Regions from separate parts of the Microbacterium sp. NPDC064978 genome, predicted to be linked through region 1. Evidence: riboswitches for the same ligand, from Rfam matches in the RefSeq annotation. Region 1 holds a riboswitch; the other holds the start of a gene.

Region 1 (5,680 bases):
CCGAGCCGAGCAGGGTGCCCTGGAGAAGCTGGTACTCGGTCAGCACTCCGCCCACGGGGACATCGAGTGCGGACTGATTGGCGATCCGGTAGTCCCAGTAGCGGATGCTGTCGGCATACGTGAAGGCGAACTCCGGACCCTGCTCCCCGGGGGCGAGCGGCAGACGATCCAGCACCATGAGGCTGCTGACGACCTTCGTGATGCTCGCGATGCTCACCGGAGCGGTGGTGGACGCCGCGGTCGTCATCCCGGCGATCCCGACAGCGCCGTCGCCGACCGCGGGCCAGGCGAGCGCGGCGGTGGGGGCGGCGACCGGGGTGAACTCGACGGCCTGGACGGTCGGGGCGACCTCGTGCAGCGGCCAGAGCAGCGTGGTGCCGGCGTAGGAGGCGACGAGGCCGACGAGCACACCGAGCGGGACGAGCAGTCCGGGGCCGGCGATCGCGGGTCGCAGTTTCGCGTCGCGCAGCAATCCCGTCTCGTCCTCCGTGCCGGCCGAGGCGTCGAACTCGGGCGTCGACGACTCCGCGGCGACGAGCGACGGGTCCACCCAGGTCAGCGCGGTCGCCGGAGCCGACGCATCGGCCCACGACACCGCTTCCGTGACCGGAGGGTCGAGCGCGGGCTCGGCGGACACGGGTGCGGAGTCTTCGGGCCGCGCGTCGACGTCGACGCCGCCGGACGCTTCTTCAGGGGGATCGGAAGCGGTCACTCGCTTACGGTACCGAATACCGCCCGGAATCCGCCGTGCGCGGCTCGGGACGCGCGGGCGGAACGGGGTAGGATCGACAGCACAACCACGGGAGTCCGGCGAGCCGGGCTGAGAGGGAGCGAATCGCGCTTCGACCGTCGAACCTGATCTGGGTCATGCCAGCGCAGGGAGGAGTTCACATGAGTACGTCCACGTCCGCATCCGCGTCTGCGAAGAGCACGGCCGTTCCGGCGCGCGGCTATCTGCGCTGGCGCGTCGTCGACATCGTCGTCGCCAGCGTCCTCGGCGTCGCCGCCGGTCTGATCTTCCTGGCCTGGAACGTCGGATACCTGGGGCCGAAGGCCCTGCTCGAGCCGTTGCTTCCCGGCCTCCAAGGGCTCCTCGACGGCCCGTGGCTCTTCGCGGGCGTGCTCGGCGGGCTCATCATCCGCAAGGCGGGCGCCGCGATCTACGTCGAGCTGCTGGCCGCCGTCGTCTCGGCGCTCATCGGCAACCAGTGGGGCGGCTTCCTCACGCTCGAGGCAGGCCTCGTGCAGGGACTCGGTGCCGAGCTGATCTTCCTGCTGTTCTTCTACCGCCGCTGGTCGCTGCCCGTCGCGATCCTCGCCGGTGCCGGCGCTGCGCTCGCGGGCGGCATCAACAACCTCGTCCTCTGGTACGCCGGCTCCGGTCCCGCCTTCACCGCGATCTATCTCGTGAGCACCGTGATCTCCGGGGCGGTCATCGCCGGTGCGCTGTCCTGGGTGCTCGCGCGCGGCATCGCGGCGACGGGGGCTCTCGACCGTTTCGGCTCCGGGCGCGAGGCGCGCGTGCGCGTCTGATGTCGTCCGAGCAGGTCGCTCCCGCCGGCGTCGAGGCCCGGGGGTGGGGGTGGCGACACGCGAGTCGCCTCGCCTGGGCGCTGCGCGATGTCTCGTTCCGCGTCGAGCCCGGCGAGCGGGTTCTCGTGCTCGGGGCCTCTGGCGCGGGCAAATCCACACTGCTGCACGGCCTCGCCGGTGTGCTCGGCGGCGAGGAGGAGGGGGAGAGCGAGGGGGGGCTGCTCATCGACGGCGGCCCCGCCGTGGCCACCCGCGGTCGGGCCGGGCTCGTCCTCCAGGATCCCGACTCGCAGGTGATCCTCGCCCGCGCCGGCGACGATGTGGCCTTCGGCTGTGAGAACCTCGGGGTGCCGCGGGCGGAGATCTGGCCTCGTGTCGAGGCGGCCATGGCGGCCGTCGGCCTCGACGTGCCGCTCGACCATCCGACCGCGGCGCTCTCGGGCGGCCAGAAGCAGCGCCTCGCCCTGGCTGGCATGCTCGCGATGCGCCCCGGACTCGTGCTGCTGGACGAGCCGACGGCGAATCTCGATCCCGAGGGCGTGCGCGAGGTGAGGGATACGGTGGAGCGGATGCTCGCCGCGCGTCCCGCCACCCTCGTGGTCGTGGAGCATCGCCTCGAGGTGTGGCTGCCCCTCCTCACGCGGGTCATCGTGCTCGGCGCCGGCGGGGTCGTCGCGGACGGCACTCCCGCGGAGGTGCTCGGCACGGAGGGGGAGCGCCTGGCGGCGGACGGCGTGTGGGTACCCGGCCGCCCGCCGGCCGCGCCCCCCGCACCACGCGCGGCGCCCGGGGACGTGCTGCTCTCGGCGCACGGGCTGGCTGTCGCACGGGTGAAGGGGCGTCCGGTGGCGCACGACATCGACCTGGACGTGCGTGCCGGCGAGGCCCTCGCGATCACCGGGCCGAACGGCGCGGGCAAGTCCACGCTGGCCCTGACCCTCGCGGGGCTCCTCCCTCCCGCAGGGGGAGCCGTGATCGCGGCGCCGTCACTCGCGCAGGGGGCCAATCCGTCTCCGATCCGGTGGGCGTCTCGCGAGCTCCTCACGCGGATCGGGATGGTGTTCCAGGAACCGGAGCACCAGCTCCTCGCCAAGACCGTGCGCGACGAGCTCGCGGTCGGTCCCCGCGCCCTGGGCGTCCCCGATGACGAGGTGTCTGCCCGCGTCGACGAGCTGCTCACCCGCCTGCGGCTCGCGCACCTGGGTGCGGCGAATCCGTACACGCTCTCGGGCGGGGAGAAGCGCCGCCTGACGGTCGCGGCCGCGATCGCCACGAGACCCCGGGTGCTGATCCTCGACGAGCCGACCTTCGGCCAGGACGCCCGGACCTGGGCCGAGCTCGTGGCGATGCTCGCCACCCTCCGGGACGAGGGATCGGCGATCGTCACCATCACCCACGATCTCGATGTGGCCCGCGCTCTGCACGCCACCCGGTTCGTCCTGGGGGCACCGGCATGACGGTGCTCGCCCCCGCCCCCACCCGCACCGGCGTCGTCGCCCGCATCAATCCGGTCGCCAAGCTGGGGGTGAGCGCGCTCATCGCCGTGCCGCTGGTCCTCACGCTCGACCCGGTGTCGGCGGCCGTCGCCCTGGCACTCGAAGCGGTGCTGTTCCTCTTCGCGGGCATCGGCTGGCGGGAGTTCTGGGTGCGCACGTGGCCGGTCTGGCTCGCGGCGCCGCTGACCGGTCTCACCATCGCCCTCTACGGCGAGACGAGCGGCACCGTCTACGTCGACTGGTTCGTGCTGCGCATCAGCGAGGGGTCGCTCGCGCTCGCCGTCGCCACGATGCTGCGCGTGCTCGCGATCGCCCTGCCCTCCGTGGTCCTGTTCATCACGGTGGATCCCACGGATCTCGCCGACGGCCTCGGGCAGATCCTGCGGCTTCCGGCCCGATTCGTCCTCGGCGCGCTCGCCGGCCTGCGCATGGTGGGACTGTTCCTCGACGACTGGCGTGCTCTCGAACTCGCCCGTCGCGCGCGCGGCGTGGCCGACCGCGGTCGCATCCGGCGCTTCCTCGGCATGGCCTTCGCCCTGCTCGTGCTGTCGATCCGCCGGGGCGCGAAGCTCGCGACAGCGATGGAGGCGCGGGGCTTCGGCGCCCCCGGTCGTCGCACCTGGGCGCGCGAGTCCCGCTTCGGTGCGTCCGAGTGGATCCTGCTCGCCGTGGGGGCGGCGATCTCCGGGACGGCGATCGCCGCCGCGGTCGCCACCGGGGCCTGGAACTTCATCCTCGGGCCGTCCTGACCCTCACCCGTTTCGGACGAGGGTCCCTGGAGGTCGGTCAGAGGCGGGGCTAGCGTCCGCAGGAGACAGTGCCATCGACACCGACCGAAAGGGACGTCCCATGAGCATCTCCTCCGCCGACGACCAGCCGCTCTTCACGCGGCCGGGCGAGGCCACCGTCGCACCACGACACGTCATCCCCGACACCGAGTCGCTCCCCGCGACGGCGAAGCAGATCGTCGAAGACGAGACGATCCTCGACGGCAACGCACGCCTCAACCTCGCGACCTTCGTCAGCACCTGGATGGACGACGAGGCGAAGCAGGTCTACATGGCCTCCTTCGACAAGAACATGATCGACAAGGACGAGTATCCGCAGACCGCCGCCATCGAGGACAACTGCTGGCACATGCTCGCGAACCTGTGGAAGGCCCCGGATGCGGCGCGCAGCATCGGCACGTCGACGATCGGCTCCTCCGAGGCGTGCATGCTCGGCGGTCTCGCGTTCAAGCGTCGCTGGCAGCAGGCCCGCCGTGCCGCCGGCAAGGACGCCTCCACGCCGAACCTCGTGATGTCGAGCGCGGTGCAGGTGTGCTGGGAGAAGTTCTGCAACTACTTCGACGTCGAGCCGCGCTACGTGCCCATCAGCGAGGAGCACAAGACGCTCGACGGCCACGATCTCGAGAAGTACGTGGACGAGAACACCATCGGGGTCGTCGCCATCATGGGCGTCACCTACACCGGCATGTACGAGCCGGTGGCGGAGATCGCCGCGGCGCTCGACGCGATCCAGGAGAAGACCGGCCTCGACATCCCGATCCACGTGGACGGCGCCTCCGGTGCCATGATCGCTCCGTTCCTCCAGCCGGACCTCGTGTGGGACTTCCGGCTGGAGCGTGTGCACTCGATCAGCACCTCGGGGCACAAGTACGGTCTCGTCTACCCCGGCCTCGGCTGGGTGGTCTGGCGCGACGCACGGTGGCTGCCGGAGGACCTCGTCTTCCAGGTGAGCTACCTCGGCGGCGAGATGCCGACCTTCGCCCTGAACTTCTCCCGCCCCGGTGCTCAGGTGCTGCTGCAGTACTACCTGTTCCTCCGCCTCGGGTTCGAGGGCTACCGCGCGGTGCAGCAGGCCTCGCAGGACGTGGCGAAGTTCCTCTCCGCGGGCATCGCGAAGCTCGACGCGTTCGAGCTGTGGAACGACGGCAGCGACATCCCGGTGTTCGCCTGGCGCCTGAAGGACGGGCACACCGACAAGTGGACGCTCTACCACCTGCAGGATCGGCTCCGGATGCGCGGCTGGCTCGTCCCCGCGTACCCGATGCCCGCCGATCTGGAGGACCTCACAGTGCAGCGCATCGTCGTGCGCAACGGGCTCAGCATGGACCTGGCCGCCGAACTGCTCGACGCCATCACCGCCGAGGTGGCCCACCTCGACGCGCTCACGGCCCCCATGCCGTCCGACCACCCCGACTCGGCGTTCCACCACTAGGGGGCCGAGATGTCCGCTCCGCAGTCCGGTCCGACCGGCGCGGCGCCCGCGCCGCGCGTCTCCCGTCCCGCCGTCGCCGTCCTCGGCATCGGCCAGCTCGCCCTGCTCACCCTGGTCGTGGTCGCGAGCCTGCGGTCGCTGCCCGCGATGGCGATCTACGGCCTCGGCAGCATCACGCTGTACCTCATCCCCGCGGTGCTGTTCCTCGTCCCCACCGCCCTCGTCGCCGCGGAGCTGGCGACGGGGTGGAAGGGCGGGGTGTACGTCTGGGTGCGGGAGGCCCTCGGCAACCGCTGGGGGTTCACCGCAGTGTGGCTGCAGTGGATCCAGAACGTCGTCTGGTTCCCCACGCAGCTCGCGTTCGTGGCCGGCGCCCTCGCCTTCGTCTTCCTCGACCCCTCGCTGTCCAGCTCCGGCTTCTTCACGGCCGT
Region 2 (5,680 bases), on a different contig from region 1:
GGCCTGAGCCCGTCGAAGGGCGGGCGGCGGCGAGCGCCTGTCGGATCTCCGGGATGTGGCGGTGCGTGCCGCCCACCGCATACGGGTTCGCGGAGCCGAGGATCTCGGAGGCGAGGAGGTTCGTCTTCAGGCTCTTGCCCGCCCCGGACGGGCCGACGGCCAGGACGGAGACGATGTCGCCCGGGTCGATCACGCCGGCCGCGACACCGGGGGCGAGGCTGAGGCTCACCGTGGAGGCGTTGCAGCCGGGTGCGGCGATCCGGGTCGCGCCGCGGAGCGCCTCGCGCTGCTTGCCCCCTCCGACGACGAGCTCGGGCACGCCGTACGTCCAGGGCTCGTGGAACGCCCCGCCGTAGAAGGCGTCCCACTCCGTCGAGGAGGTGAGCCGGTGGTCGGCCCCCGCGTCGATCACGAGCGGGGTGTCGCCGAGGGCGTCCGTGTACTGTCCGGACTGGCCGTGCGGGAGGGCGAGGAACACGATGTCGTGTCCGGCGAGGATCTCCGGCGTGGTGTCCTGCAGCGTGAGGTGGGCGAGCGAGCGGAGGTGCGGCTGATGGGCGACGAGGGGCTGTCCGGCGTTCGAGTGCGCCGTGACGGTGCGGATCTCGACGTCGGGGTGTGCGGCCAGGAGGCGCAGGATCTCGCCGCCTGCGTAGCCGGAGGCGCCGGAGACGGCGACGGAATACGTCATGCTTCTACCTTAACGGTCGGGTCCTCGACGATCTCGGGACCGGGGGCGGGGCCGGAGGCGGCGACACCGGCACTCGACCGCCGCGCGGACGCAGGCAGAAGGGCGGGGTCGCCTAGAATCGGCGGCCGCGACGTCGGCGCACGGCGATGACGCTCGGGACGAGCGTCGAAGGAGCGGTGGCGACCGAAGGCATGCGGCGACGATAGCGCGGGCGCGTCCGGCACCGCAAATCCCGAGCGTCACACGACAGCGCGCGCGACCGGTGCGGCGAAGAAGGCGCGTTCGTGTGCGCTCGAGGTGAGGAAGGCGCGCCGCATCCGTTCCCGGCCGATGTCGTCGGTCCTCGCGGCCGCAGCGGCGACATGCGCGACGGCCTGCCGCGTGCCCTCCGCGAAGGCCGGATCCGCGTAGGTCGCGAGCCACGACGCGTAGGGATGCCGGGGCTCGCGGGGCGCCGCGCCGAACGCTCCGGCATGGAGTCGCTCCCCCAGGTCGGTGTAGAGCCAGAAGCACGGCAGCACTGCCGCGATCAGTGCGGCATAGTCGCCGCCGAACGCGACCGAGCGCAGATGGTCGAGGTAGGCGATCGTCGCCGGGGCGGGCTCGGTGGCGAAGGTGGCGCCGCTCACCCCGGTCTCCGGTGTCAGCCACGACGCGTGCAGCTCCAGCTCGCCGCGGATCGCACCGTGCGCGGCCTCGGCCCAGAACGCCTGCTCGTCGGGGGTCGGGGCGAGGCGCGACGCCTCCGCGAGCACCCTGGCGTACTCGCGGAGGTACAGGGCGTCCTGCGCGAGGTAGAAGACGAAGGCGTCGCGGTCGAGCGTCCCGTCGGCGAGCGCACGTACAAAGGGCAGCGCATCGATGTCGCGGCGGATCGCGGCAGTCTCATCCCACCAGGCCACGGCCACCTCTTCCGGTGTCGGCCGGGTCTCGACCCCGCCGCGCGCCCAGAGCCCCGCGAAGGGGTGGATCGGGCCGTGCCCTCGCCCGACGTCCAGGTCGTCGGCCGCGCGGAGGGACTCCCGCAACCAGGCGCGCGCGGCGCGGACCGCGGTCGCGGGATCGTCGCCCCGCGCCAGTCGTGTGGCCAGAGCCGCGGACAGCGAGCAGCCGGTGCCGTGGGTGTTCTCCGTCCGGATGCGCGCCCCGGGGAACTCCGCGTGCGTACCGGCTGCCGTGTCGATCAGGGCGTCCGGTGCCTCGTCCCCGGGCAGATGCCCGCCCTTCACCAGCACCGCGGTCCCCGTATCGGCCGACAGCTCCTGCGCCGCGGCGAGCGCGTCCGCCCAGCCCGCCACCTCGCGCCCCGCGAGGACGGCGAGTTCGGCGAGGTTCGGGGTGACCACGGTCGCCAGGGAGAGCAGGCCCCGCAGCTCGCGCTCTGCGTCGGGGTCGAGCAGTCGGTCTCCCGAGGTGGCGATCATGACGGGGTCCAGCACGACGATCGGGGGCTGCGTCGTCCGGAGCCAGGCGGCGACCGTGCGGATCACCTCCCCGTCCGCGAGCATGCCGATCTTCACGGCGTCGATGCGGATGTCGTCGGCGACAGCGTCGAGCTGCGCCCGCAGGAACTCCGCGGGAGGGACATGCACGGCGCGGACGCCCTGCGTGTTCTGCGCGGTCAGGGCTGTGAGGGCTGCCATGCCGTAGCCCCCGTTCGCGGCGATCGCCTTGAGATCGGCCTGGATGCCCGCACCTCCGGACGGATCGCTGCCGGCGATGCTGAGCACGTGCGGCACCGCCCGTGCGAACCAGTGTCGCCGGAAGGCCGCGGCGGCGGACCGGGGGTCCTCTGCCGCGCACAGCGCCGAGACCACCGCGATCCCGGACGCGCCGGCCTCACGCAACGCCGCCGTGTCCTCCAGGTCCACCCCACCGATCGCGACGCACGGCAGCGGACTGCGCGCGACGAATGCGGCGAAGCCGTCGATGCCGAGCGGCACCGGATGGTCGGGCTTCGTGCGCGTGGGGCGGATGACGCCGACCCCGAGGTAGTCCACCGTGCCCGACGGCAGGGCGGCGACCTCGTCGAGGTGCGCGGAGGTGTTCGCCGTGAGCCCGATCAACGCCCCCGGGCCGAGAAGCTCGCGCGCGCGGAGCACCGAGGCATCCGCCTGGCCGAGGTGCACCCCGTCCACCCTGGCACCGCGACGACGGGCCTCGACGGCCGCATCGAGGCAATCGTTCACGACGAGCAGCGCGCGACCGTCGATGGCCGCGGACAGGGCGAGGAGCTGCACGACGGTCTCCTCGTCCGTCGCCTCCTTGTCGCGCAGCTGCACGATGCGGACACCGCCGGCCACCGCTTCGCGGACGGTCGCGACCACCCCGCGAGCGCCGCACAGCGACCGATCGGTGACGAGGTACAGGGACAGGTCGACGGTCATCGGGCCTCCTCCTCGACGCGGGCGCGGGCGCGGAGGTCCGCCGGGGTCACGGCGGACAGGGCGTCGAGCAGTGCGACGGCGAAGCTGCCCGGTCCGCGGGAGATCTCCGCTGCCTGCTCGGCTGCGACCGTGTAGACGAGGGTCGCCGCGGTCACCGCCGTCAGCGCATCTGTCGCGGAGCCACGGGCCGCCCCGAGGAACGCCGCCATCACGGCGCCCAGGGCACACCCGCCGCCGGTCACCCGTGTGAGGAGCTCATGCCCGTTGGCGATGCGGATCACCCGCTCCCCGTCGGTGAGGAAGTCGACCGGGCCCGAGACGGCGACCACAGAACCGTACCGGTGGGCGAGCTCGCGGGCCGCCGCAGCCGCCGCCTCGGTCCCGTCCGTCGCGTCGACACCGCGGCCGCCACTGCTGTGTCCGGCCAGCGCGAGGATCTCCGACGCGTTGCCGCGGATGGCGGTGGGGCGCAGCGCGGCGAGCTCGTGCGCGAGCGCCGTCCGCACCGGGAGGGTGCCGATCGCAACGGGATCGAGTACCCACGGCGTGCCGGCGGCGAGCGCTCCCGCCACGGCCTCCCTGCTCGCCTCCCGCTGCTCCGGGGTCGGCGTCCCGAGGTTGATGAGAAGCCCCGAGGCGGCAGCGGCGAACGGCTCGGCCTCGCCGACGATGTCTACCATGGCCGGCGCCGCCCCGAGCGCCAGCAGCACGTTGGCGGTGAACCCCGTCACGACGGCGTTCGTGATGCAGTGCGTCAACGGCGGCGTGGCCCGGACCTCCTCCCGCAGCCTTCCCGCCGTGACGGCGAGGTCGAGGACGGATTGCGGACGCACAGGATCGCTCATCGGCGACATCCCTTCGCTAGTACGAACTAGATCAGGTTCGACGGGTGTGATCTCAGCCGCGGATGCGGCACCCCGTGTCACTGCCTCGCAGTCTAGCGAGCGAGGGCGTCGAGCAGAGCCCGCTCCTCCGTCCGCGTGAGTCCGGCGCGGCGCTCGCGGTCCACGCCCCGTTCGCGCTCGTCCGCTACGACATGCTCCACCGTCTCGTCGAGGGCGCGGAGCGGGCCCGCGCTGCGCCGGTACCGCGCATTCGAGCGGGTCATGAATCCGCGCATCTCGGGCGGCAGCCACAGCGGCAGCGAGCGCGGCCCCGCCCAGTACGCAACGCCTTCGGCGACGAGGCGCTCCTCCGTGCCGACGACGACCGGCCCAGCGTGCCCCGTGGCCGCGCGTACCGTCCGGAGCACGTCCTCCAGGTCGCGCACGTCGCCGATCGCGTTCACGGCACCGGTGACGGTGGCGGACACGACGAACGCAGCGACGTCCTCGACGTCGATGACCTGCGTCGTGCGCCCTTCGAGCGGTGGAAGCAGCACCGGCTCATCCAGGGCCCGGAGGAACGCCGCCGCCCAGTAGCCGAAGCGATCGCTCGGGTCACCGTCGCCGACGATGAGGCCGGGCCGGACGAGGAGTGCGCGATCGCCGACGCCCGCCTGCACGGCATCCTCCGCCGCGACCTTCTGTCGCGCGTAGTCGTCGTCCTCACCGGCCTGCGCCGCCGGGTGCCGCGATGCCGACTCGTCGGTCCCGACCGTCTCGTCGTCGCGATACACCGACATCGAGGAGACGTACGTCCACCGAGCCGGACGGTCGCCGAGCGCACGGACCGCCGCGGCGACGTGAGCGGCGCGGGAGGAGACGTCGACGACGTGGTCCCAGTCCCTGCGCGACACGACGTCGTAGGCGTCATCCTCATCGCGGTCCGCGAGAACGAGGGTCGCTCCCGGCGGTGCCGGCCGACCGCCGCGGGCCAGGCAGGTCACGGTCGCTCCCGCCCCGAGTGCATGCGCGGCGATGCGCCCCGACAGCCATCCGGTTCCCCCGAGGATCAGCACATCCGTCATGTGCCCATGTCATCAGGATCGACGACTCGGGGGAAGGGCCTCCGCTCAGAGCGGAGCGGCAGGACAGGCCGTCACGCGAGTACAGGCGTCACGCGAGCGCAGCCCACCACGCGAGCACAGGCCACTGCGCAAGCACAGGCCACCGGCACTGCTGTCGCCTGATGCCGCGCGAACGCCTGATCCCGCGCGGCCTCGGCGCCGTCGCGGAGGGCGGCCCCGAAGCGGTTAGGGGACGACGATCTCGTCGAGGCCGTCCAACACCGGGATGCTCCAGGACGGGTCCGGTCGCCAGTCGATCCACTCCCGATCGAACGGCCAGTCGCCGGCGTGGAAAGACGCGATGGCCGCGACCGCGTGCCGCTCGATCTGCGCCGCCTGCGCGGCGGTCAGCCGCCCCTGGTCGACGGCGGCGACCAGCTCGTCTTCGTCCTTCATCGCCACGCGCCCGTCCTGTGCGATCTCGACGTCGAGGACGTGATCGGAGGTGTAGGTGGCACTGTCGGTGCGCAGGTGCGCGTTCTCGAGGTTGACGTACCAGCCGGCGAAGTCCCACGTCGTCCCGGTGGCCGCGCTCCAGAACAGCCAGACCGACCACGGCACTCCCGCGGGCGCGATGCGCAGGATGCCGTTGCCCCACCACTCCTCGACGATCCGGCGCCGGGGCTCCCGCCACCGCCGATCGAGCGGGACGGT

What was found. A riboswitch is a leader RNA that binds a small molecule or an ion and turns the genes downstream of it on or off. The one in region 1 is predicted to bind thiamine pyrophosphate.
Region 2: it holds a riboswitch for thiamine pyrophosphate, as region 1 does, so the genes downstream of both, thiM (hydroxyethylthiazole kinase) here and ACIGJI_RS13775 (ECF transporter S component) in region 1, are expected to answer to the same signal.

Annotation. Positions count from the first base shown of each region.
Region 1 is NZ_JBITWF010000004.1:164,686-170,365, reverse strand. Features, by position in the region: gene ACIGJI_RS13780 (D-alanyl-D-alanine carboxypeptidase) at 1-712, opposite strand, end outside; TPP riboswitch at 790-899, shown strand; gene ACIGJI_RS13775 (ECF transporter S component) at 892-1,533, shown strand; gene ACIGJI_RS13770 (ABC transporter ATP-binding protein) at 1,533-2,990, shown strand; gene ACIGJI_RS13765 (energy-coupling factor transporter transmembrane component T) at 2,987-3,778, shown strand; gene ACIGJI_RS13760 (glutamate decarboxylase) at 3,879-5,249, shown strand; gene ACIGJI_RS13755 (amino acid permease) at 5,259-5,680, shown strand, end outside.
Region 2 is NZ_JBITWF010000006.1:43,383-49,062, reverse strand. Features, by position in the region: gene argC (N-acetyl-gamma-glutamyl-phosphate reductase) at 1-691, opposite strand, end outside; gene ACIGJI_RS17140 (bifunctional hydroxymethylpyrimidine kinase/phosphomethylpyrimidine kinase) at 931-3,078, opposite strand; gene thiM (hydroxyethylthiazole kinase) at 3,075-3,923, opposite strand; TPP riboswitch at 3,915-4,008, opposite strand; gene ACIGJI_RS17130 (NAD-dependent epimerase/dehydratase family protein) at 4,016-4,987, opposite strand; gene ACIGJI_RS17125 (DUF402 domain-containing protein) at 5,213-5,680, opposite strand, start outside.